DNA from 3 places in the Novosphingobium sp. PhB55 genome. Region 1 is predicted to be linked to each of the others. Evidence: riboswitches for the same ligand, from Rfam matches in the RefSeq annotation. Region 1 holds a riboswitch; each other region holds the start of a gene.
The links. Region 1 has a riboswitch for cobalamin ahead of EDF57_RS24775 (TonB-dependent receptor). Riboswitches for the same ligand answer to the same signal wherever they lie in the genome.
Positions count from the first base shown of each region.

Region 2: another riboswitch for cobalamin. It lies ahead of EDF57_RS07235 (cobalamin biosynthesis protein CobG); the one in region 1 lies ahead of EDF57_RS24775 (TonB-dependent receptor).
Region 3: another riboswitch for cobalamin. It lies ahead of cobW (cobalamin biosynthesis protein CobW); the one in region 1 lies ahead of EDF57_RS24775 (TonB-dependent receptor).

Region 1 is NZ_SODQ01000016.1:14,040-20,759, forward strand. It holds gene EDF57_RS24775 (TonB-dependent receptor) at 1-1,791, opposite strand, end outside; cobalamin riboswitch at 1,990-2,234, opposite strand; gene EDF57_RS24780 (AsmA family protein) at 2,381-4,471, opposite strand; gene poxB (ubiquinone-dependent pyruvate dehydrogenase) at 4,703-6,439, shown strand; gene EDF57_RS24790 (hypothetical protein) at 6,489-6,720, opposite strand, start outside.
Region 2 is NZ_SODQ01000002.1:680,271-686,990, forward strand. It holds gene EDF57_RS07230 (DUF899 family protein) at 1-715, shown strand, start outside; cobalamin riboswitch at 833-1,066, shown strand; gene EDF57_RS07235 (cobalamin biosynthesis protein CobG) at 1,242-2,375, shown strand; gene EDF57_RS07240 (precorrin-8X methylmutase) at 2,376-3,005, shown strand; gene cobI (precorrin-2 C(20)-methyltransferase) at 3,002-3,751, shown strand; gene cobJ (precorrin-3B C(17)-methyltransferase) at 3,748-4,497, shown strand; gene EDF57_RS07255 (cobalt-precorrin-6A reductase) at 4,473-5,222, opposite strand; gene cbiE (precorrin-6y C5,15-methyltransferase (decarboxylating) subunit CbiE) at 5,221-6,426, shown strand; gene EDF57_RS07265 (cobalamin biosynthesis protein) at 6,408-6,720, shown strand, end outside.
Region 3 is NZ_SODQ01000008.1:73,269-79,988, forward strand. It holds gene cobN (cobaltochelatase subunit CobN) at 1-7, opposite strand, end outside; gene cobW (cobalamin biosynthesis protein CobW) at 153-1,202, opposite strand; cobalamin riboswitch at 1,391-1,635, opposite strand; gene EDF57_RS19975 (histidine phosphatase family protein) at 1,667-2,248, opposite strand; cobalamin riboswitch at 2,279-2,409, shown strand; gene EDF57_RS19980 (CbtB-domain containing protein) at 2,445-2,672, shown strand; gene EDF57_RS19985 (CbtA family protein) at 2,683-3,447, shown strand; gene EDF57_RS19990 (MarR family winged helix-turn-helix transcriptional regulator) at 3,482-3,958, opposite strand; gene EDF57_RS19995 (DUF6356 family protein) at 4,109-4,378, opposite strand; gene EDF57_RS20000 (hypothetical protein) at 4,404-4,637, opposite strand; gene EDF57_RS20005 (hypothetical protein) at 4,789-5,313, shown strand; gene EDF57_RS20010 (cystathionine gamma-synthase family protein) at 5,404-6,687, shown strand; gene EDF57_RS20015 (urea carboxylase-associated family protein) at 6,693-6,720, opposite strand, start outside.

The DNA.
Region 1 (6,720 bases):
GGATGCGGTCGACCAGACATCGCCGATCCAGCTGGCGTTGATGCTCGCGCCGAAGGGCTGGTCTTCGGGCGCATAGGACAAGGCGGCCTTGGCATATTGCTTGGGGTTGCGGTCCAGCTGCGTCGATGCGCCCTTTTCGCGCACGCGGGCATATGTGTAGCTGGCCGAGATCCCCCAGCCGCCCGGCCAGCGCGCGTCGAGTTCCAGCTCCGCGCCTTGCGAGCGGACCTTGCCGTCGAGGTTGGCGTAAGTGCCGCCGGGGAAGGCGGGATCGTCGTAGACGCTGTCGATCATGTCCGTGATGCGGCGGTCGAAATAGGTCGCCTTCCACCCCAGCGAGGCCGCGCCCAGCGGCAGGATGCCGCCTGCAGAGAGGTTGAGCGAAAGGCTCTGCTCCGCCCTGAGGTTCGGATTGCCCACCTCGCAGCAAGGGTCGTTGCCGTAGAGCTGCGAGGCGTCGGGCAGCACGAAGGCGGTGCCGCCATTGGCTTCCAGATAGAGCGCCTCGGCAAAGTCGTAGCGGCCCGAGACGTTCCAGATCGTCTTGCGCGCGCCGTCCGTGCGATTGTAGCGCAGGCCCGCCGCCAGGCGGCCCTTCGACGAGATCTCGTCGGTGGTGCGAAGCTGCAGGATCCCGGCGTGGACCTGCTCGCTGGTCGGCGCGATCAGCAGCACGTCGTCCCGGCCGCTGAAGTTCTGGAAGTCGTAGCCCAGCAGGTATTCCAGGCCGGGGTGCAGATGCAGCTTCATCACCGCGCTGCCTCCCCAGTCGCGATAGCCCCAGAAGGTGCCGGCTGGGTAGATCACCTGGGGCTGATGGTCGGGCAGCGAATTGCGGATCTGGATGTAGGCGGTCTTCCAGTCGTGGAAATAGCCTTTCAGGAAGAACTGCACACTGTCGCTGCCGGTGTAGTCGAGCCGCAGGCTGGCCACTTCCTCGTTCCGGTCGTTGCGGCTCTCGCGAATGCGGGTGGGGGATAGGTTGTCGAGCTTCGCCTCGGTATGCTGGTACTGCGCGATGAGCGTGAGATCCGGCGCCAGCGCGTACTGGTACTTGAGCCCGGCCGACCACAAGTCGTAGCCGAGGTGCCGGTCGGTGAGGCTGGGCTGATAGGCGCTGTAGGGCAGGTAGCCTTCCGAGCGATTGTGCGAGGCATAGGCCACGAAGCGGTGGTCGCCCAGGGCGCCGCGCGCATAGCCGTCCAGGGTCGTGCCGCCCCAGCTGTCGACCGAGGCATTGACTTGGCCGCCCGGATCGTCGGAAAAGCTGCGCGTCACCACGTTGATCACTCCGGCCGAAGCCTGGGTGCCGTAGAACAGGCTCTCTCCGCCGCGCAGGACCTCGATCCGCTCGATCATGCTGGCGGGCAGAGTGTCGTTGGGCGAGGTGCTGCCGTACAGGCGGTTGTTGAGGCGGATGCCGTCCATCGTCCAGAGCACGTCCTGCGTGCGCGAACCCTGCAGCGAGACGTCTACGTAAGTGAACGGGCCATTGCGGCCGCGCACGTAGAGGCCGGGTACCTGGTCCAGCGCCTTGGTCACGTCCACCGCGCCGCTGTTGCGGATCTGCCGTTCATCGACGGTGACGACGTCGTTGCCGTAGCGGGAGAGTTCCTGCGGCAGCGTCTCTTCCAGGCTCTGCCCGGTGACGACGATCGAAGGGCCATCCGCCTCTGCGGCATCGGCTTCCCGGCCTTCGACGTTCCCGCCATCCGCGGCTCGGGCCTGCGCGGCGCAGGCGAGAGTCAGCGCCGCGGCAAGCGCCGCGTGCGAAACGGTTGCGATCTTCATTTCATTCCCCTGCCGGGCGCCAAGCGAGCTTTTGGCAAGGGTCTGCCGCTCCCGAACCCAGGCCCGCGAACGACCGGCGCACCGACCGGCCGGGCGCCCGGATTCGGGACGACCGCTCAGCGCACCGTGCGGCCCTTGCCGCTGGTTCGTCGCTCAGACGGAAAAATCACCGTGCCCCGGCCATCCCCTGGACCAAAGCAAGAGCGACCGTACGCTGGCAGGTCTCCTGGCTCACGGGTCATCGCTCGATGCACGGCCTTCCCAGGCCTCGCAGGATTTAGCGTCCGGCCCAGTGGCTGCGGCAGGGGGCATTGCCCCGCCGCGTGATGTGCATCGCGCTCACCGCTTACAGTTGCAGGGACAGCCTCGGATTCAAGAGGAAGCCTCTCTCACCGTGTTCCCTATTAAGCCTCTTTCGAGGCACCAGCGCGATCATTACCCGCCCTCCTTGCGGAAATGGCGGACGCGATGAGCTAGCCGGGGCGTGCGCCCTGTGCAAGCGGGATGTGTTCGTGTGGGCGAAGCCGGCCAGAGCGCGCCCGTTCCGGTTCACGTCCGTTCCGAGCGGAGTTATCGCGGCGGAGGAAACTCAGTCGTTCTTGTTGGGACGGCCGGAGCCGACGTCGTCGCGCGGCTTGCCCTTGGCGGTGCGCTGGGACTGCGCATTGGCGCCCGACAGCACCGGGCCGCAGGCGGCGGACTTGGCATCGCCCACGTCCACAAAGGCAAGCAGGCCCGCCACCGGCGTCGCCGCCACGGCCAGTCCAAGACCCACTCCGGCGCGGCCGAGCAATTGCGGGCTGATCACCTGGAGGGAGGGCTTGGCGAAGCGGCCGCCGATGCCGACAGGCGACTGCCCGGAAAACAGGCTGAACTTCTTGCCGTCCGCGCGGAAGCCCATGTCGAGCGCCTCGGTGTCGAAGCTGAAGCCGCCGCGCCCGGTGATGACGTTCTTCGACGTGTCGATCAGGATCGGGTCGGCCGCCGCCGTGCCGCCTCGCACCGTGAAGGCCACCAGACCGCAGTTGAGCTGGACGGGCTTCTTCAGCTTGCCCTCGAACATCTTGGAGGCGAACGTGCCGAGGTCCAGCTCGGCCAGCTGCACGTTGCGCGTCCAGAACGTGCCGCGGGGCATGATGAAGGCGATCCGGCCCGATGCCGAAGCAAGCGAATCGTGAATCGTGTCGCCGCGGCCTTCCAGCTTGATGCGACCGCCGATCGTGCCGGTCGTGCCTGATTCCACCACGCCGTATCCGGCCAGCAGACGGCCCATCGGCGTGGACTTGAGGCGAATATCGTAGCTTACGGCCGAGGGGCGCTGACGCGTGTCGAACACCAGATCCGAGGCGACATCGCCGCGCGCCATCGAGAATGTCAGCGGCGACAGGGCCAGTCGTCCCCGGTCGAGCGAGAGCTTCAGGGCGATGTTCTGCACCGGCACATTGCGTGAGCGGACCACGCCGACCTTCCAGTCCAGCCCGGCGTCGAAGCGCTGCATCGTCTCCACGGGCAGGGCGGCGTCCGGCAGGACGCGCTGGGCGCCCGCGCCGGTGGCGGCGGCTGCGGCCACGGCGCCTTTCGATGCCACGATGTCCGGGTTGTAGCCGATGAACGGCGCGGCATCGACGATGTCCAGCCGCCTGGTCGCCAGCACGGCATCCAGCCGCAGCCGCTCGGCATTGGTCACCGTCAGCTTGCCCGAAAGGTCGGACTGGCCGAACGTGCCGGTCATGCCGGTGAAGCGATAGGTCTCCCCGTCCTTCACCAGCTGCGCTTTCAGTGCGTAGCGGCGGGTCTGCGGAATGGCGACGTCGATGATGCCCAGCAGTTCGGACAAGTCGCGCCCGCGGGCGCGGACCTTGAGCGGCACGTCCTCGAAATCGGCGATGGAGGGGAGGGTGCCCGAGACGTCGACCTGGTTGTTCGCCGCCCAGGCCGTGAGTTCCAGCGCGTTGCTGCCGCGATTGACGGTGGCGTCGGGGGAGAGCAGCCGGGCGCTCACGCGGAACGGGGTGCTGCGCAAGGTGCCGTCGCCGCGCAGCGAGACCGCCTTGCCGATCCTGGCATCGGTGGAAGTGACGGGATCGACCACGAGATTGGCAAGCAGCGGCATCTGCGGGTCGAGATAGCGGACGCGGGTGTCCGATATGGTGGCGCGGTCGATCCGGGGGAACTCGAAGGGCTTGCCCCCGCCGCCGCTGCCGAAAGTCCAGCTGTTGCGGCCATGGGCCTTGTCCCATTCGAGGTCCACGGCGCCGCCCTGAAGGTCCAGCGTATGAACGTGACGACGGCCGAACAGCAATGAAAGCGGGGCGATCCGCGCCTCGATATGGCGGGCGGCGAACATCTGCGGGCGGCCCGCCCATTCCGGGTTGGAGACGCTCAGGCCATCGGCCAGGAACTTGATGCGCAGCGGTGCGAAGTAGAGCTGGAAGTCTCCGCCCACCCGCACCTGCCGCCCGGCGGCCGAGCTGGCGATGCGTTCGAAGGGGTGCTTCAGGAACCGGCCCTTGGTGATGAAGAGGACCAGCCAGGCCGCGAAGACCAGCGCGACGATCGCGATCAGCACATTGCGCAGGATGCGCAGCAGACGGGTGCGGTCCGGCCGCTTGCCCGGGGGGCGATGCCCCGTCTCTTCCCGTGCATGGTCCTGCACATCGATCTGCGCCGCTGCATCCATGTGGGCCTAAGCGCCGACGGGCCGTTTGGTTTCCCGGCAAGGCGCAAGTCCCGCACGTCCGGGCGAAAAAACCCCGAAAGAGCCCAATCGGGCGGAGCTGAGGGAACGGCACCTCATACCTTGGCATGGTTGCGCAGGCGCCGAAAACTGTCAGCTTCGTGGGCACCCTTCGCCAGGAGGGGGGTTTGAACCCTTCGGTGCCCTATTCGATGTCCCGACACGAGGTGAAACATGGCCAGGAACGTTGCCGAACAATTCATTGCCACGCTGGAAGCCGCCGGTGTCAAACGAGTCTACGGCGTGGTCGGTGACAGCCTCAACGGGCTGACCGATGCCATCCGCGCCCATGGCCGGATCGAATGGATCCATGTTCGCCACGAGGAAGTGGCCGCCTTCGCCGCCGGCGCCGAGGCTCACCTGACCGGCAGCATCGCGGTCTGCGCGGGAAGCTGCGGGCCGGGCAACCTGCACCTCGTCAACGGCCTGTTCGACTGCCACCGCTCCCGCGTGCCGGTGCTGGCCATCGCCGCCCAGATTCCTTCGCCCGAGATCGGCTCGGGCTATTTCCAGGAAACCCACCCGCAGGAGCTGTTCCGCGAGTGCAGCCATTACTGCGAGCTGGTTTCCGATCCTTCGCAGATGCCGCGCAGCCTGGAAATCGCGATCCGCACCGCCATCGGCGAGCGGGGCGTCTCCGTCCTGGTCATCCCCGGAGACGTGGCGTTGAAGCCCGCCGCCAACGAGGCCTGGCCCAAGCCGCTGGGCCTGCTGCCCAAGCCGCCGGTGGTCGTGCCCGAAGAGGCGCAGCTCGATGCCCTGGCGGCCATGCTGGAGCCGGACAAGCGCGTGACCCTGCTCTGCGGCTCGGGCTGCGACGGCGCGCACGACGAACTCCTGGCGCTGGCGGAAAAGCTCAAGGCGCCGATCGTCCACGCGCTGAAAGGCAAGGAGCACGTCGAGTACGACAATCCCTACGACGTGGGCATGACCGGGCTGATCGGCTTTTCCTCGGGCTACTACGCGATGATGGATACCGACATCCTGTTGATGCTGGGCACGGACTTTCCCTATCGCCAGTTCTACCCCACCGGCTCCGATGTGCGGACCCTGCAGGTCGACATCCGGCCCGGCCAGCTCGGCCGCCGGGCCTCTCTGGACCTGGGCGTGGTAGGAGACGTGGGCGCGACGATCCGCGCGCTGCTGCCGCGCCTGCCGGACAAGCCGGATCGCAAGCATCTGGACAAGGCGGTCGAGCACTATCGCCGCACCCGCAAGGACCTGGACGGGCTGGCCGAAGGCAAGCCGGGAAAGACGCCGATCCATCCGCAGCAAGTGGCCAAGGCGCTCAGCGACCTGGCTTCCGAGGATGCCGTGTTCACCTTCGATGTCGGCCTGCCCACGGTATGGGCGGCGCGCTACTTGCGGATGAACGGGAAGCGGCGGCTGATCGGCTCGCTCTGGCATGGCTCCATGGCCAATGCCATGCCGATGGCGCTGGGCGCGCAATGCGCCTTTCCCGGTCGGCAGGTGATCTCGCTATCGGGAGACGGCGGGTTCGCCATGCTGATGGGAGACCTGCTGACGCTGCGCCAGTACCGCCTTCCCGCCAAGATCGTGGTCTTCAACAACGGCACGCTGGGCTTCGTGGAAGTGGAGCAGAAGTCCACCGGCTTCCTGCCATTCGGCACCGAACTCGACAATCCGAACTTCGCGGCCATGGCCGAGGCGATCGGCATCAAGGGAATCCGGCTGGAAGACCCGGCCGACGTCGAATCCGGCCTGGCCGAGGCGCTGGCCCATGACGGTCCGGTACTGGTCGATGCCGTGGTCGCCCGGACCGAGTTGCCGATCCCGCCCAAGATCAATGCCGAGATGGCCAAGGGCTTCACGCTCTACATGCTGCGTGCGGTGATGAGCGGGCGCGGCGACGAGCTTGTCGATCTGGCGCGCACCAACCTCTGGCATTGAGTGGGCGTCGCTGCGGCCGGCGCGGGAACGCCGGCCGCCCGGCGCGCCATCAATAGACGCAGATCTTGCGGCTGGCACCCTGGACCCAGCAGGCGGGATCGCGCGGGCTGCGCGTGAAGGCGCCTTGCGGCACCATCCGCGCGCCGTTGTCGTAATCCACCGTGATGCGGCTCGGCGCCGTCTTGTCCGCGTAGTAGGCCCGGCCTTCCACGTCGATGGCGAAGCTGCCGTCGCCGTTGCGGGGGTAGAAAGTGCAGACCTTGCGCGGATCGCCGTCCAGC
Region 2 (6,720 bases), on a different contig from region 1:
ACATCTCAGTTTTCCCAACGAAAGCGCCGAATACCGCCGCGCGCGTAATGAACTGCTCGATGCCGAAATGGACCTGCGGCGCCAGACGGAAACGGTTGCGGCGATGCGCCGGGCGCTGCCCCCCGGCGGGACGATCAAGGAGGACTACGTCTTCGAGCGCATCGGGGATCATCAGCGCCCGGAGCAGGTGCGGCTGTCGGAACTGTTCGCGGGGAAGCCCAGCCTGATCCTCTACAGCTACATGTTCGGTCCCGAGCGCGACGAGCCCTGCACCGGCTGCACGCATCTGCTGGACGGGCTGGACGGGGCCGCACGGCATGTCCCGCAGGCTGCGGCGTTCTACGTCGTCGCCCGTTCGCCTTTGGCCCGTCTGGTGGCCTGGGCGCGTGAACGCCGCTGGCCGCATCTCCGGTTCCTATCGGCCGAAGGCAGCAGCTACACACGGGACTATTTCGGCAACACGGCCGGCGTAACCCCCGCCATGCGCCAGGAACGCGGGTACGAGGACGGCAAGGACTGGGACGAGCCGATGATCAACGTCTTCCGCAAGGATGGCGGCGAGGTTCGGCATTTCTGGGGCGGCGAACTGCTCTACGCCCCGGAGGAGCCGGACCAGCACCATCGCTCGCTGGATGCTTTGGACCCGGTCTGGGGCTTGCTGGACCTCCTGCCCGAGGGACGCGGAGATTTCTTCCCGAAGCTGAGCTACCGCTGACCGGGGGGCTCTAACCGCGCTGCCGGCGCGCGTGCCTGTTTGGACGTGGCTCCATGAGACTTGCGGATCGGCATTTCCTGCGTTAGCGCCCCGGTGCCCGCCCAATCCGTCAGGATCGGCGGGCAAGATCGCGCCGGTGCCTCGAACGAGGCTTAATAGGGAACGCGGTGAGAGGGTTCGTCCCTCAAATCCGCGGCTGTCCCTGCAACTGTGAGCGGTGAGCAAGATGCCGTGGCTTCCCCCGGGAAGCCGGCCACTGGATCGCGGGCGCCCGGCGCCACGGTCCGGGAAGGCCGAGCATCGCGCTTTGACCCGCAAGCCAGGAGACCTGCCGGCGCATCGGTCGCTCTTGCCCTGGCCCAGGGATAGGCCAAGGCTCGGTACTCCGCGTGAGCGACGAAGCCGTGCGGCTGGGGCTGCATCGGCGCGCAGGACGGGCGTTCATCGCGCCCGCCCGTCGTTGCGTGCGGACCGACGCCCGTCGGCAAGCCCCGGTCATCGTCGCTGCGCGCGAGAGGATGATGCCGTGCGGCAGGATGAAACGCGCGTCCCGATGACAGGCTTCGCCTTGCGCGGATGGTGCCCGGATGCCTGGCGTCCGATGATGGCCGGAGACGGGCTGATCGTGCGCGTGAAGCCCCGGCTGGCGCGCCTGACCGCGGCCGAGATCGCGGTGCTTGCCGATCTGGCGCGCCGTTTCGGCAGCGGTGCGATAGACATCACCAATCGCGCCAATCTCCAGATCCGCGGTGTCCGCGAGCAGGGCTGGCAGGATTTGCTGCGCGCCCTGGTCGACCGGGGCCTGGTCGATGCCGACGCCGGTCTGGAGGGGCGGCGCAACCTGCTTGTCGCACCCGGCTGGGATCGCGGGGACGATACCGCGCGGATCGCGGAAGAACTCCTGGGCCGTCTGGGCGAGTTGCCCGAATCGCCCGGAAAGATGGGCATCGCGGTCGATGCCGGCCCCGTCGCCACACTGCTGGACAGCCCCGCGGATTTCCGCATCGAGCGCGCGGAAGCCGGCGGCCTGCTGCTCCGCCTCGACGGGCGCGAGAGCGGGGTTTCCATCCTGCCGGAAGAGGCCGCAGACCGCCTGATCGCGCTGGCCCACTGGTTCGTGGAGACCGGCGGGGCCGCGGCCCGCCGGGCCTCGCGCCACACGGCCGCTCTTCCGCAATGGGCGCGGGGGGATAGCCGTCCCGCCGTCGGAGCCGCTGCGCCGCATGGCTACGGGGTGCCGTTCGGGCGGATCGAGGGGGAGGCACTGGTGCGGCTGATGGCAGCGACCGGCGCTGCGGCCCTTCGCGTTACGCCTTGGCGGCAGCTTCTGGCGGAATCCGACGTGCGAGAGCCGGTGGAGGGCTTCATTCTCGATCCCGGCGACCCGCTGCTGCGCGCCGATGCCTGTCCGGGCGCGCCGGCATGCCCGCAGGCGACGGTCGAAACGCGCGAACTGGCGCGCCGGTTGGCGCCGCATGTGTCCGGGCGCCTGCACGTTTCCGGCTGCGCGAAAGGCTGCGCGCGCGCACGGCCGAGCGACGTGGTCCTGACCGGGCGCGACGGCGCCTTCGACCTCGCCCTCCGTGGCCGCGCGGGCGACCCGCCGACGCGGGGCGGCCTTTCTCCCGACCATGTCCTTGCCCATTTCGGAGCCTCATGAATGGCGCATATCTACGAAAAGGATGGCGCGGCCATCTATCGCCAGTCGTTTGCGACGATCCGCGCCGAGGCGGACCTCGCGGCCTTTCCCCCTGACGAGGAGCGCATCGCGGTCCGCATGATCCACGCTTCGGGGCTGGTGGAGCTGGCGCGGCACATCCGCTTCTCGCCCGGATTCGCCCGCGCGGCGATGGCGGCGCTGGAGGCGGGTGCGCCGATCCTGTGCGATGCGCGCATGGTGGGCGAAGGGATCACCCGCGCCCGGCTTCCCGCGGACAATGCGGTGATCTGCACGCTCCAGGATCCGCAAGTCCCGCAAATGGCGCAGGCGATGGCGAATACCCGCTCGGCGGCGGCGCTCGAACTCTGGCGGCCGCACCTTGGCGGGGCCGTGGTGGCCATCGGCAATGCGCCCACCGCGCTGTTCCACTTGCTCGACATGCTGGAGGACCCCGATTGCCCGCGCCCGGCAGCGATCATTGGCTGTCCGGTGGGCTTCGTGGGGGCGGCCGAGTCCAAGGCCGCCCTCTGGGATGCCTGCCCGGTGCCCTGCTGCATCGTCGAAGGAAGGCTGGGCGGCAGCGCGATCACCGTGGCCGCGGTCAACGCCATCGCGAGCAGCGCGGAATGAGCGTGGGAACCGTACACGGCGTCGGACTGGGCCCCGGCGCGCAGGACCTGCTGAGCGTTCGCGCCGACCGATTGGTGCGCGGAGCCAGGCATGTCGCCTACTTCCGCAAGGCCGGCCGGCCCGGTCAGGCGCGGCGGATCGTCGAGGGCATGCTCCGCGCCGATGTCGTCGAGCATGCGATGGAATATCCGGTGACCACGGAGATTCCGCTGGGAGACCCGCGCTACAACGCCTGTCTTTCCCGCTTCTACGCAAGCTGGACCGAGCAACTGGCGAAGCTTGTCCGCGAGGGCGAGGATGTCGTGGTGCTCTGCGAGGGCGACCCCTTCTTCTACGGCTCGTTCATGCACCTCTATACCCGCCTGGCCGAAGCAGGGGGCCATGCAGGGCCGGCACCGGTGCCGGTCGCCGTCGTGCCGGGGATCACCGGAATGTCGGGCGCCTGGACGGCATGCGGCGCGCCGATGACCTGGGGCGACGATGTCCTCACTGTCCTCACCGCCACGCTACCCGAGGCAGATCTGGCGCGGCGCATTCGCGATACCGACGCGCTCGTGGTCATGAAGATCGGCCGCAATCTGGCCAAGCTGCGCCGCGCCGTCATCGCTGCCGGGCGCGAGGGGGAGGCCTGGCTGGTGGAACATGCCGCGATGGCCGAGCAGCGGGTGACGCCGCTCGCCGAGGCGGAAGCCGTGACGCCCTACTTCTCGATCCTGCTGATCCACGGACAGGGGCGCCGGCCATGAGCGGCTGGCTCGCCATCGCCGGGCTGGGGCCGGGCGACGAGGCGCTCGTCACGCCCGAGGCTTCTGCGGCCCTGGATGCCGCCACCGACGTGATCGGCTACGGCCCTTATGTCGCTCGGGTGGCGCCGCGCGTGGGCCTGCGCTTTCATGCCAGCGACAACCGCGTCGAATTGGAGCGCGCTGCCCATGCGCTTTCGCTCGCGGCCGAGGGGCGGCGCGTGGTGGTGGTCTCCTCCGGGGATCCGGGCGTCTTCGCCATGGCGGCGGCGGTGTTCGAGGTTTGGGAGCAGGGCCCCGCCGACTGGCGCGAACTCGATATCCGGGTCCTGCCGGGCATCACCGCCATGCTGGCGGCGAGCGCGCGGGCGGGCGCGCCGCTGGGCCATGACTTCTGCGCCATCAATCTTTCCGATAATCTCAAGCCCTGGGCATTGATCGAGCGCCGATTGCGGCTGGCGGCGGAAGCGGACTTCGCCATGGCCTTCTACAACCCGCGTTCGAAGGCGCGGCCGGAAGGTTTCGCGCGCGTCCTTGAGATCCTGCGCGAGGCTTGCGGGCCGGAGCGCCCGATCCTTTTCGCCCGCGCCGTCTCCACGCCCGAGGAAGTCCTGACCATCGTGCCGCTGGCCGAGGCGCGGGCGGAGATGGCGGACATGCGCACCATGGTCATCGTCGGATCGAGCCGCACCCGGCTGGTGGCGCGAGACCGCGGTCCGGTCCTCTACACGCCGCGGTGGGCGGAATGAGCGAGCCAGTCCAGCACTTGCTCCACCCGTTCCAGCGCGCGGCGGGGCGGGATCGCGGGGCGGTCTATCATCGTCACGGCAAGCCCCAGTTCGCGCGCGGCTTCGAGCTTGGCCGACGCGCCGGAGCCGCCCGCGTTCTTGCAGACCAGCAGGTCGATCCGGTGCGCACGCAGCAAGTCCGTGTCGCGCTCCGGCGTGAAGGGTCCGCGGTCGATCACGAGGTCGTGATGCGGCAGGGACGGCGCTTCGGTGGGGGCATCCACGAAGCGCAGCAGATAGTGGTGCTGGGGCTGGGCCGCGAAAGCCTCGACGTGCATCCGGCCGAGCGCCAGCATCACCCGGCGCGGCGGACCCTCCAGGCTGGCGACGGCGGCGGCGAGGTCTGGGACCTGATGCCAGCGATCCCCGCCGCGCGGTGCCCAGGGCGCCCGCGTCAGCGCCGCCAGCGCAATTCCGGCGGCCTTGGCAGCGGCAATGGCATGAGCGCTCATCGTGGCCGCGAAGGGATGCGTTGCATCGACAAGATGGGTGACGGCGGTTTCGCGCAGATAGCGCTCCAGCCCGGCAATGCCGCCGAAGCCGCCCACGCGGACCGGCACCGGCTGGCTTCGCGGGCTGGCCACCCGTCCGGCATAGCTCAGCACGGTGTCGATCTCGCGCTCGGCCAATGCCGCGGCGAGGGCGCTCGCCTCGGTGGTGCCGCCGAGAATGAGGACGCGGGTCATGTCTGAAGCTCCCCAAAAGCCTTGGCTGACGATCGTCGGTATCGGCGAGGACGGTCTGTCCGGCCTCGGCGAGGCGGCCCGCGCCGCCCTTGCGGCGGCCGAAGTGGTGACCGGCGCCGCCCGCCACCTCGGCCTGCTGGCGGGGCTTAGTGCGGAATGCCGGACATGGCCAGTGCCGTTCGAGAGCGGGCTGGCCGCGCTGCTGGCGCTGCGGGGGCGGCAGGTGGTCATGCTGGCTTCCGGCGATCCGTTCTGGTTCGGCGCGGGTTCGGTGGTGACACGGACGCTCGACCGCTGGGAATGGACCGCGCACCCGGTGCCCTCGACTTTCGCCCTCGCGGCCTCGCGGCTGGGCTGGCCGGTCGAGGCGACGCGGTGTCTGGGGCTCCACGCGGCGCCGCTGTCGCGGTTGCGTCCGCACCTTGCGCCGGGGCAGCGGGCCCTGGTGCTGCTGCGCGAGGGGGCGGCTGCCGCGGAACTGGCCGATTATCTCGCGGCGGAAGGGTTCGGGGCATCGCAGCTCACGGTGCTCGAAGCGCTGGGCGGCCCGCGCGAACGGATCCGGCAGGTGGCGGCCGAGGGCTTCGATCTGACCGACGTGGCTCATCCCGTCGCCGTGGGCGTCCTCTGTGCGGGGGAAGGGCGCGTCCTGCCCCGGACGTCCGGACGCGGCGATGACTGGTTCGCGAACGACGGCCAGATCAGCAAGCGCCCGCTGCGCGCCCTGGCGCTTTCGGCGCTCGCGCCCCGGCCCGGCGAGATGCTTTGGGACATCGGCACGGGATCGGGCTCGATCGCGATAGAATGGCTGCTCGCCCACCGCGACATGCGGGCCCTGGGCTTCGAGGTCGATCGCGAGCGCGCGGCGCGGGCGCGGGGCAATGCCCTGGCGCTCGGCGTCGATCATCTGCGCGTGGTGGAAGGACGCGCCCCCGAGGTGCTGGAAAACCAGCCCCTGCCGGACGCCGTCTTCGTGGGCGGCGGGCTGGGCGCGCCGCTGCTGGAGCGGCTCTGCGATCTCCCGGCGGGCACCCGGCTGGTGGCCCATGCCGTCACGCTGGAAAGCGAGGCTCTGCTGGCCGCGGTCCATGGCGAGGTGGGCGGCACGCTGCTGCGCATCGAACTGGCGCAGGCCGCGCCGCTGGGCACGCGGCGCGGCTGGAAGGCCCACTATCCCGTCGTGCAATGGAGCGTGACCTTGTGATCGTGGCCGGCTTCGGATTTCGCGCAGGCGCATCCCTCTCCTCCGTGCGTGACGCACTGGCGCGGGCCTGTGCGGATGGCGCCGAACCGGACGTTCTGGCCGCGCCTGCCGACAAGATCGCGCTCCTGCGCTTGCTTGCTCAGGAGCGACAGGTTCCGGCAGTCCCCGTCGCTGGCGAAGCGCTGGAAGCGGCGGCGACGGTGACTCTGTCCGCCGCCAGCCTTGCCGCTCGCCGTACCGGCAGCGTCGCCGAAGCCTCGGCCCTGGCGGCGGCCGGTCCCGGCGCCCGGCTGC
Region 3 (6,720 bases), on a different contig from region 1:
GGTGCATCAGGCGTTCCCCCCGACACCGCGACAGAACTCTCCCTCGTCATTGCGAGCGAAGCGAAGCAATCCAGGGCGGCTCTGCGTGGCTCTGGATTGCTTCACCCGCTTTGCGGGTTCGCAATGACGAAGTGGGGAGGGGAGCCTATGCTTCACGCTGCCACGGCGCCGAGAACGTCTGCCAGCCCGGCCTCGATGGCCGCGCGGTTCAGTCCCTTCTGGCCGATGACGACAAGCTGGGTGCGGCGCGCTTCCTGCGGCAGCCAGGCGCGGTCGTAGAAGTGTTGGATGCGCGGACCGACGGCCTGCACGACAAGGCGGCTCGGCTTGCCGCCGACCGCGACCATGCCCTTCACGCGCAGCACGTCATGCTCCGCGATCAGGTCCTTGAGGCGGGCGAGCAAGGCGTCGAGATCGGCAACATCGCCGCCGGATACGACAAAGCTGTCGAAGTCGTCATGGTCGTGATCCGCGTCCAGCCCGTCGATGTGCGAGGGGCGGGAATCGAGGTCGTCCTCGGCAGCGGCGGTGATGCCCAGCAGCGCGGCGATATCGACCGCACCGTGGTCCGCGCGCACGATCTTCACGCCGGGGCGCGTTTCGGCCAAGACCAGCGTCTCGACATGGGCGAGGGCTTCGGCGTCGACGAGGTCGGTCTTGTTGAGCACGACCATGTCCGCGCAGCCGAGCTGTTCCTCGAACAGTTCTTCCAGCGGGCTTTCGTGGTCCAGCATCGGATCGGCGGCGCGCGCGGCGGCGAGGGCGGCTTCGTCGGTGGCAAAGCGGCCAGCGGCCACGGCATCGGCGTCGATCAGCGCGACCACGCCGTCAACCGTCGCGCGGGTGCGGATATCCGGCCACTGGAACGCCTTCACCAGCGGCTTGGGCAGGGCGAGGCCGCTGGTTTCGATGATGATGTGATCGGGCTTGTTCTCGCGGTCGAGCAGCTTCTGCATGGTCGGCAGGAAATCGTCGGCGACGGTGCAGCAGATGCAGCCGTTGGCAAGCTCGACGATGTCGTCTTCTGGGCAGGCCTCGTCATTGCAGCCCTTCACCAGTTCGCTGTCGACGCCGACGTCGCCGAACTCGTTGATGATGAGCGCGAGGCGGCGGCCCTTGGCGTTCTGGAGCAGATGGCGGATCAGCGTGGTCTTGCCGGCGCCGAGGAAGCCGGTGATGACGGTGGTGGGAACTTTGCTCATATCTCGTCTCCCGCGCGCCAGCGACCTGAAACGGCGGGGCGTCCCGTCGCGGTCGCGACGATGGCGGCACGCCGCGACGGACCGGCGCACGGGCGCCCGACGCGATATGCCGCTGCGGCCCCGGCCGCATGCATCACGTCGCTCAGACGGAAGAGTTACCGTGCCTTGGCCATTCCCTGGACCCGGGCAAGAGCGACATCGACGCCGGCAGGTTTCCTGGCTCACGGGTCATCGCGCGATGCACGGCCTTCCCAGGCCTCGCATGACTTAGCGTCCGGCCCAGTGGCTGCGGTGGGGGGCTTGCCCCGCCGCGAATGTGCATCGCGCTCGCCGCTTACAGTTGCAGGGACAGCCGCGGATCGGGACGGCGAACCGACCTTACCGCGTTCCCGTATTAAGCCCCTTGCGGGGCACCGGCGCGATCTTCGTCGGGCCGCCAGAAGGCATCCCGAACCCGGAGGCGATTAGCCGGGGACGCCCCGCACCGCAAGACCCAGAGACTGCAATCGCCAACTCCGGTTGAAGGAAAGAACGGTGCAGGAGAGCGGCGCCACATCGATGGCGAGCGCTGCGCGCAGCGGCAGATCCAGCGCATGGGAGAGGGCGGCGCGGATCGTCATCGGGTGCGTGATGGCGCAGGTCGGCGCGTCGGCGCCGGCAACGCGGTCCATCCATGCACCGACCCGCGTGCGAACCTGCTCCAGTGTTTCACCCGCAGGCGCGCCTTGCGCGGGTTCGGCCAGCCACCGGCCGAGCTGTCCGGGATCGCTCGCCTCGATCTGCGCGAAGGACAAGCCTTGCCACTCGCCATGATCGATATCGGCAAGCGCCGGTTCGGTTCTGGCCGTGAGCCCCATCGCCGAGGCGGTCTCGGCAGCGGCGCGGGCGGGGCTGGCCTGCAGCGCGGCGTGGTAGCGTTGGGGCAACCTGGCCAAGGCGGCATCGCGTCGCCCTGCCGCATCCAGCGGTTCCGCCGGCTCGGGAAACCGGCCTTCGCGGCTCGACGCCGTGGCGGCGATGCAGATCAGCAGGAGGGGTGTCGCCAAGGGTAAATTCCGTGGGGTCGTTGACGCCGCGGCCCGCGCGGTCCTAAGGAAGCGGCGTCGAGTATCGAAGAAGCCGGTGAGAATCCGGCGCGGTCGCGCCACTGTAATCGCACGGGAACCATCCCGTCGAGAGCCAGACCTTCCTTCTTGGCAACAGGTTTTCCGGGGACGCGCAATCCCGCCAAGGAGCATGACAATGGCTGTTTCCACCGCAGTTTTCGACGACGCTTTCATTCCCGTGCAGGGCGGTAACACCATTCCCCTGGAAGACATCGCGCCCTGGGCCGTGCTCGGCACGCTGCTGGCCGTCATCTTCATCTATTTCGTCAGCACCGAGCAGGGCGCCTTCTCCCTGTTCCAGGGCATGTACGTCCACGAGTTCGTCCACGACGGGCGTCACCTCCTCGGCTTCCCCTGCCACTGAGGCGCTGCACATGACCAGGGACTTGCTCTGGCGCGGGATGCTTGCCGGCATTCTGGGCGCGCTTCTTGCCACGCTTTTTGCGCGTGGCTTTGCCGAACCGCAGATCGATCTGGCGATCGGTTACGAGGAAAGCCACTCCGCGCATGATGCCCCGCCCGGCCATGCCGGGATGGCCATGCCCCACACCGGCACGCCGGCTGAGCCGCAGGAAGAGGAACTCGTCAGCCGCGATACGCAGAAAGGTGCGGGACTGGTGACCGCGCTCGTGCTGTACGGCGCTGCGGTGGGCGGGATCTTCTCGCTCGTCTTCGCTTACGGCTACGGCCGCATGGGAAATCTTGGCCCGCGCAGCTTCGCACTCATGCTGGCCGCGCTGACTTTCGCGCTGGTGGTGCTGGTACCGGCGATCAAATATCCCCAGACCCCGCCAGCCGTGGGCAAGCACGAAACCGTGGCCCTGCGCACTGCCGCCTATTTCGGCATGATCGCGCTGTCGCTCGGCGCGGCCGTCGTGGCAGCGCGTATCAGGAGCGCCCTTGCACGACCGGGACGCGGTTTCGATGCCACGCTGCTCGGTCTTGTGATCTATCTGGGCCTGGTGGGGCTGGGGCAGTTCCTGCTGCCTGCCGTGAACGAGGTTCCCACGGACTTCCCGGCCGTGCTTCTGTGGAACTTCCGGGTGGCCTCCATCGGCACGCAGCTGGTGCTATGGGCGACGATCGGCCTCGCTTTCGGACTTTGGGCCGAGCGCGTGCTGCAGAAGGCAAAGTCCTGATCGTTCAATTGGTTGGAGTGCAGAGTTGCCTGGTTCAGGAACTCTGCACTTTGGCCACGAGACGGAGCGGCGCACGGCTCATCTCGTTGCCCGCCTGCGTGGCTTTCTGGAGCACTCTCAAGAAGACATCGCGCTCGTCGCGCGACAGGTGGACGACGAGATCGTCCTGAACCTTGTCGACCCAGGGCTCCGCGATATCGAGCGTCACCAGTCCGGCACTGCTGAGCATGAGCACCCGCGCCCGCCGGTCGGTAGGACTGACTTCCCGGTCTACGAGGCCCTTCTGCACCAGCCTGTCGATGACGCCGCCAATGGTCACGCGGTCGTAGGCGATCATGCCGGCGAGGGTCTGCTGGTCCAGTCCGGGATGGTCGCGAAGCGTGAGCAGCGCCGCATATTGCACGGATGTGAGATCGAGACCGGCTTCCGCCATGCGCGAGGCAAAGCGCGCAAGGGAAATCTGCTGCAGGCGGCGGATCAGATGTCCGGGCATTGTCTCGAGGTCGCTCATGGATAGCCACCTAGCGTGAGAACCGCCGCCTGCTCAAGATGATGTTGCGCCGGAAGGGGTTGTCGGCGTTATTTTACAAGGATTTCATCCGCCCCGGCGGTCAGGATCGTTCTCCGGCATCGTCCTGAGCGGCAAAAATCGGCGACGTGCCTAGATTTCGTATTCCGGTTGCCATGTTTTGGCGGCGACGCGTTCCTGCTTCTTCACGGGCAGCCCCTGTTGGCGGCGGGCCATCTCGCCATGAAGCTTGCGAACCATGTCGCTGCCGGCATGGGTGAGCAGGCCGGGAACGAACCCGTGCAGCATGGTCCCAAGGCCGGCCACCACCATGCGCAGGCCGAAGCGATTGGCGACCAGCCAGTGCTCCCCATAGCTTTCGTTTACTTTTCGCGGGTGCTCGATGAAAAGGGCTTTGAACATCCTGGCTTCCTCTTTCCGCCTTAGATCACGCGGTGGGCGGATAGGGGTGATGGCCGAAGACCCAGTGCGTTCGCGGATCGGCCTGATCGTCAATCAGGAGGACCTTGGCGCTGTGCCCCTTCATGCCCACCTGATGCGCGGCATCGATGGCACGGTTGAGTGCGGCTCTCTGGCTTTCGAACGCGGCCAGGAACACGCCATGAAGGCTTACCGCCCAGTCGAGGCCCTTGCGGACGACGTGGAAATCGCTGTGAGGCATGAAACCATACTCCCTTTCGATTTTGACACTGGCCAATCCCGTTTGTGACGTAGCGTCGCGGTTGGCTCGATCGCTGTCAATCTGCCCCTTGAGGGGCGGTATTTCTCGGAGGCCGGCTCGCGGCCTTGTTTGTCAACTTATTTACTTGAGAATGCATCGTCAAGCCTGGTGTTCCCATCGCCGTGCATCTGGCGGTGAATGGCGGCTGCCTTGCGACCGGCTGCAAACGATCGTCCGTCGACGCGATCTGCAAAAGCGGAAAACTGCCATTTTTCGCACTTCACAAGGGTGTCATCCGAAACTCGAACGCGTCCGGCGCGTTTCAGGACAGGACAAGTTCGGCGCGCCGCTGTCCGGCCGCCGGCACCATTGGGAGCCAGGAAAAGTGGATATCTACGCAGGACCGCGGAGCCATGTCGCAAGGCCCGCTTCGCGAGAGGACGAGTCGCTCGGCAAGCAGGGGCGCAGCGACGCGGCCGTTCTTCAGGTACATCTTCTGGGTGATTCGGTGCGCGCCGCAGGGCAGTTCCAGCGCTCCGCGCTCGGCCATATGGACCACGAGAACTGGATAGAGCGCGTTCGGGCAGACGGACAGCGGCTGATGGATCTGCTCAGCCAGATGGGTTTCAGCCCGAATTCGAGTGGTTCGGCGCGAACCTCCGAAGTTCGCCGATAGCACTGGCTCCCGCTGCAACCCACGGAAGAGTTGTCGGTTTAACCTCTTCGGAAAAAGCCATGCTCCGCGAGCATTGGAAAGGAGAGGGACATGACGGCACCGCGCGAAAGCAAGACGTCCATCGGCAACCATCGGCTTCATCCCGATACCCTGATGCTCAATTACGGCTACGACCCGCTCCTTTCCGAAGGAGCGGTAAAACCGCCGGTATTCCTTACCTCCACGTTCGTATTTCCCACCGCCGAAGAAGGCCGCGACTTTTTCGACTATGTCGCGGGCCGCAAGGAACCGCCGCCGGGACAGGGGCGGGGCCTGGTCTATTCGCGCTTCAACCATCCCAACAGCGAGATCGTCGAGGACCGCATGGCGGTCTACGAGGGGGCGGAAGCGGGGGTGGTGTTCTCCTCGGGCATGGGCGCGATCACGACCACGATCCTGACGTTCGCCCGGCCCGGCGATGTCATACTCCATTCCCAGCCCCTTTACGGCGGCACCGAAACGCTTCTTGCCAAGACACTGGCCAACCTCGGCATCAAGGCGATGGGTTTCAGCGACGGGCTGGACGAAGAAGCCACAGCCGCCGCCGCCAGGCAGGCCATCGCCAATGGCCGAGTGTCACTGGTGCTGATCGAAACGCCGGCCAATCCCACCAACAGCCTTGTCGACATCGCGCTGCTGAGGCGGCTGTGCGAGGATATCGAGCGGCAGCAGGGGCACCGCCCGCTGCTGGTTTGCGACAATACGCTGCTCGGTCCCGTCTTCCAGCATCCCCTGCGGCTCGGCGCGGATATTTCTCTCTATTCGCTGACCAAATATGTCGGTGGTCACTCGGACCTCGTGGCGGGTGCAGCCCTGGGGTCGGCCAAGCTGATGCGCGAGGTGCGGTTGCTGCGCAGTGCCATCGGCACCCAGCTCGATCCGCATAGCTGCTGGATGCTCGGCCGGTCGCTGGAAACGCTGGGCCTGCGCATGGAGCGGGCCAATACCAACGCTGCGGCGGCGGCGAACTTCCTGCGATCCCATCCCAAGATCGTGGGCGTGGCCTATCCGCCCTTCTACCCCGAAGGAAGCCGGCAAGCCGAAGTCTTCGCCGCGCAATGCAGCGGCGCGGGCTCCACGTTCGCCTTCGACATCGCGGGCGGACAGCCGGCCGCGTTCCGCTTCCTCAACGCGCTGGAGATATTCAAGCTGGCGGTGAGCCTGGGTGGTACCGAGTCCCTGGCCAGTCATCCGGCGACGACGACGCATTCCGGAGTTCCGGTGGAAGTCCGCGATCGGATCGGGGTGATGGAATCGACCATTCGCCTGTCCATCGGCATCGAACACCCGGACGACATCGTGGCCGATCTCGCCCAGGCTCTGGACGCCAGCTAGCGCGATCAGTCGTCGATGCGATAGTCGATCGGC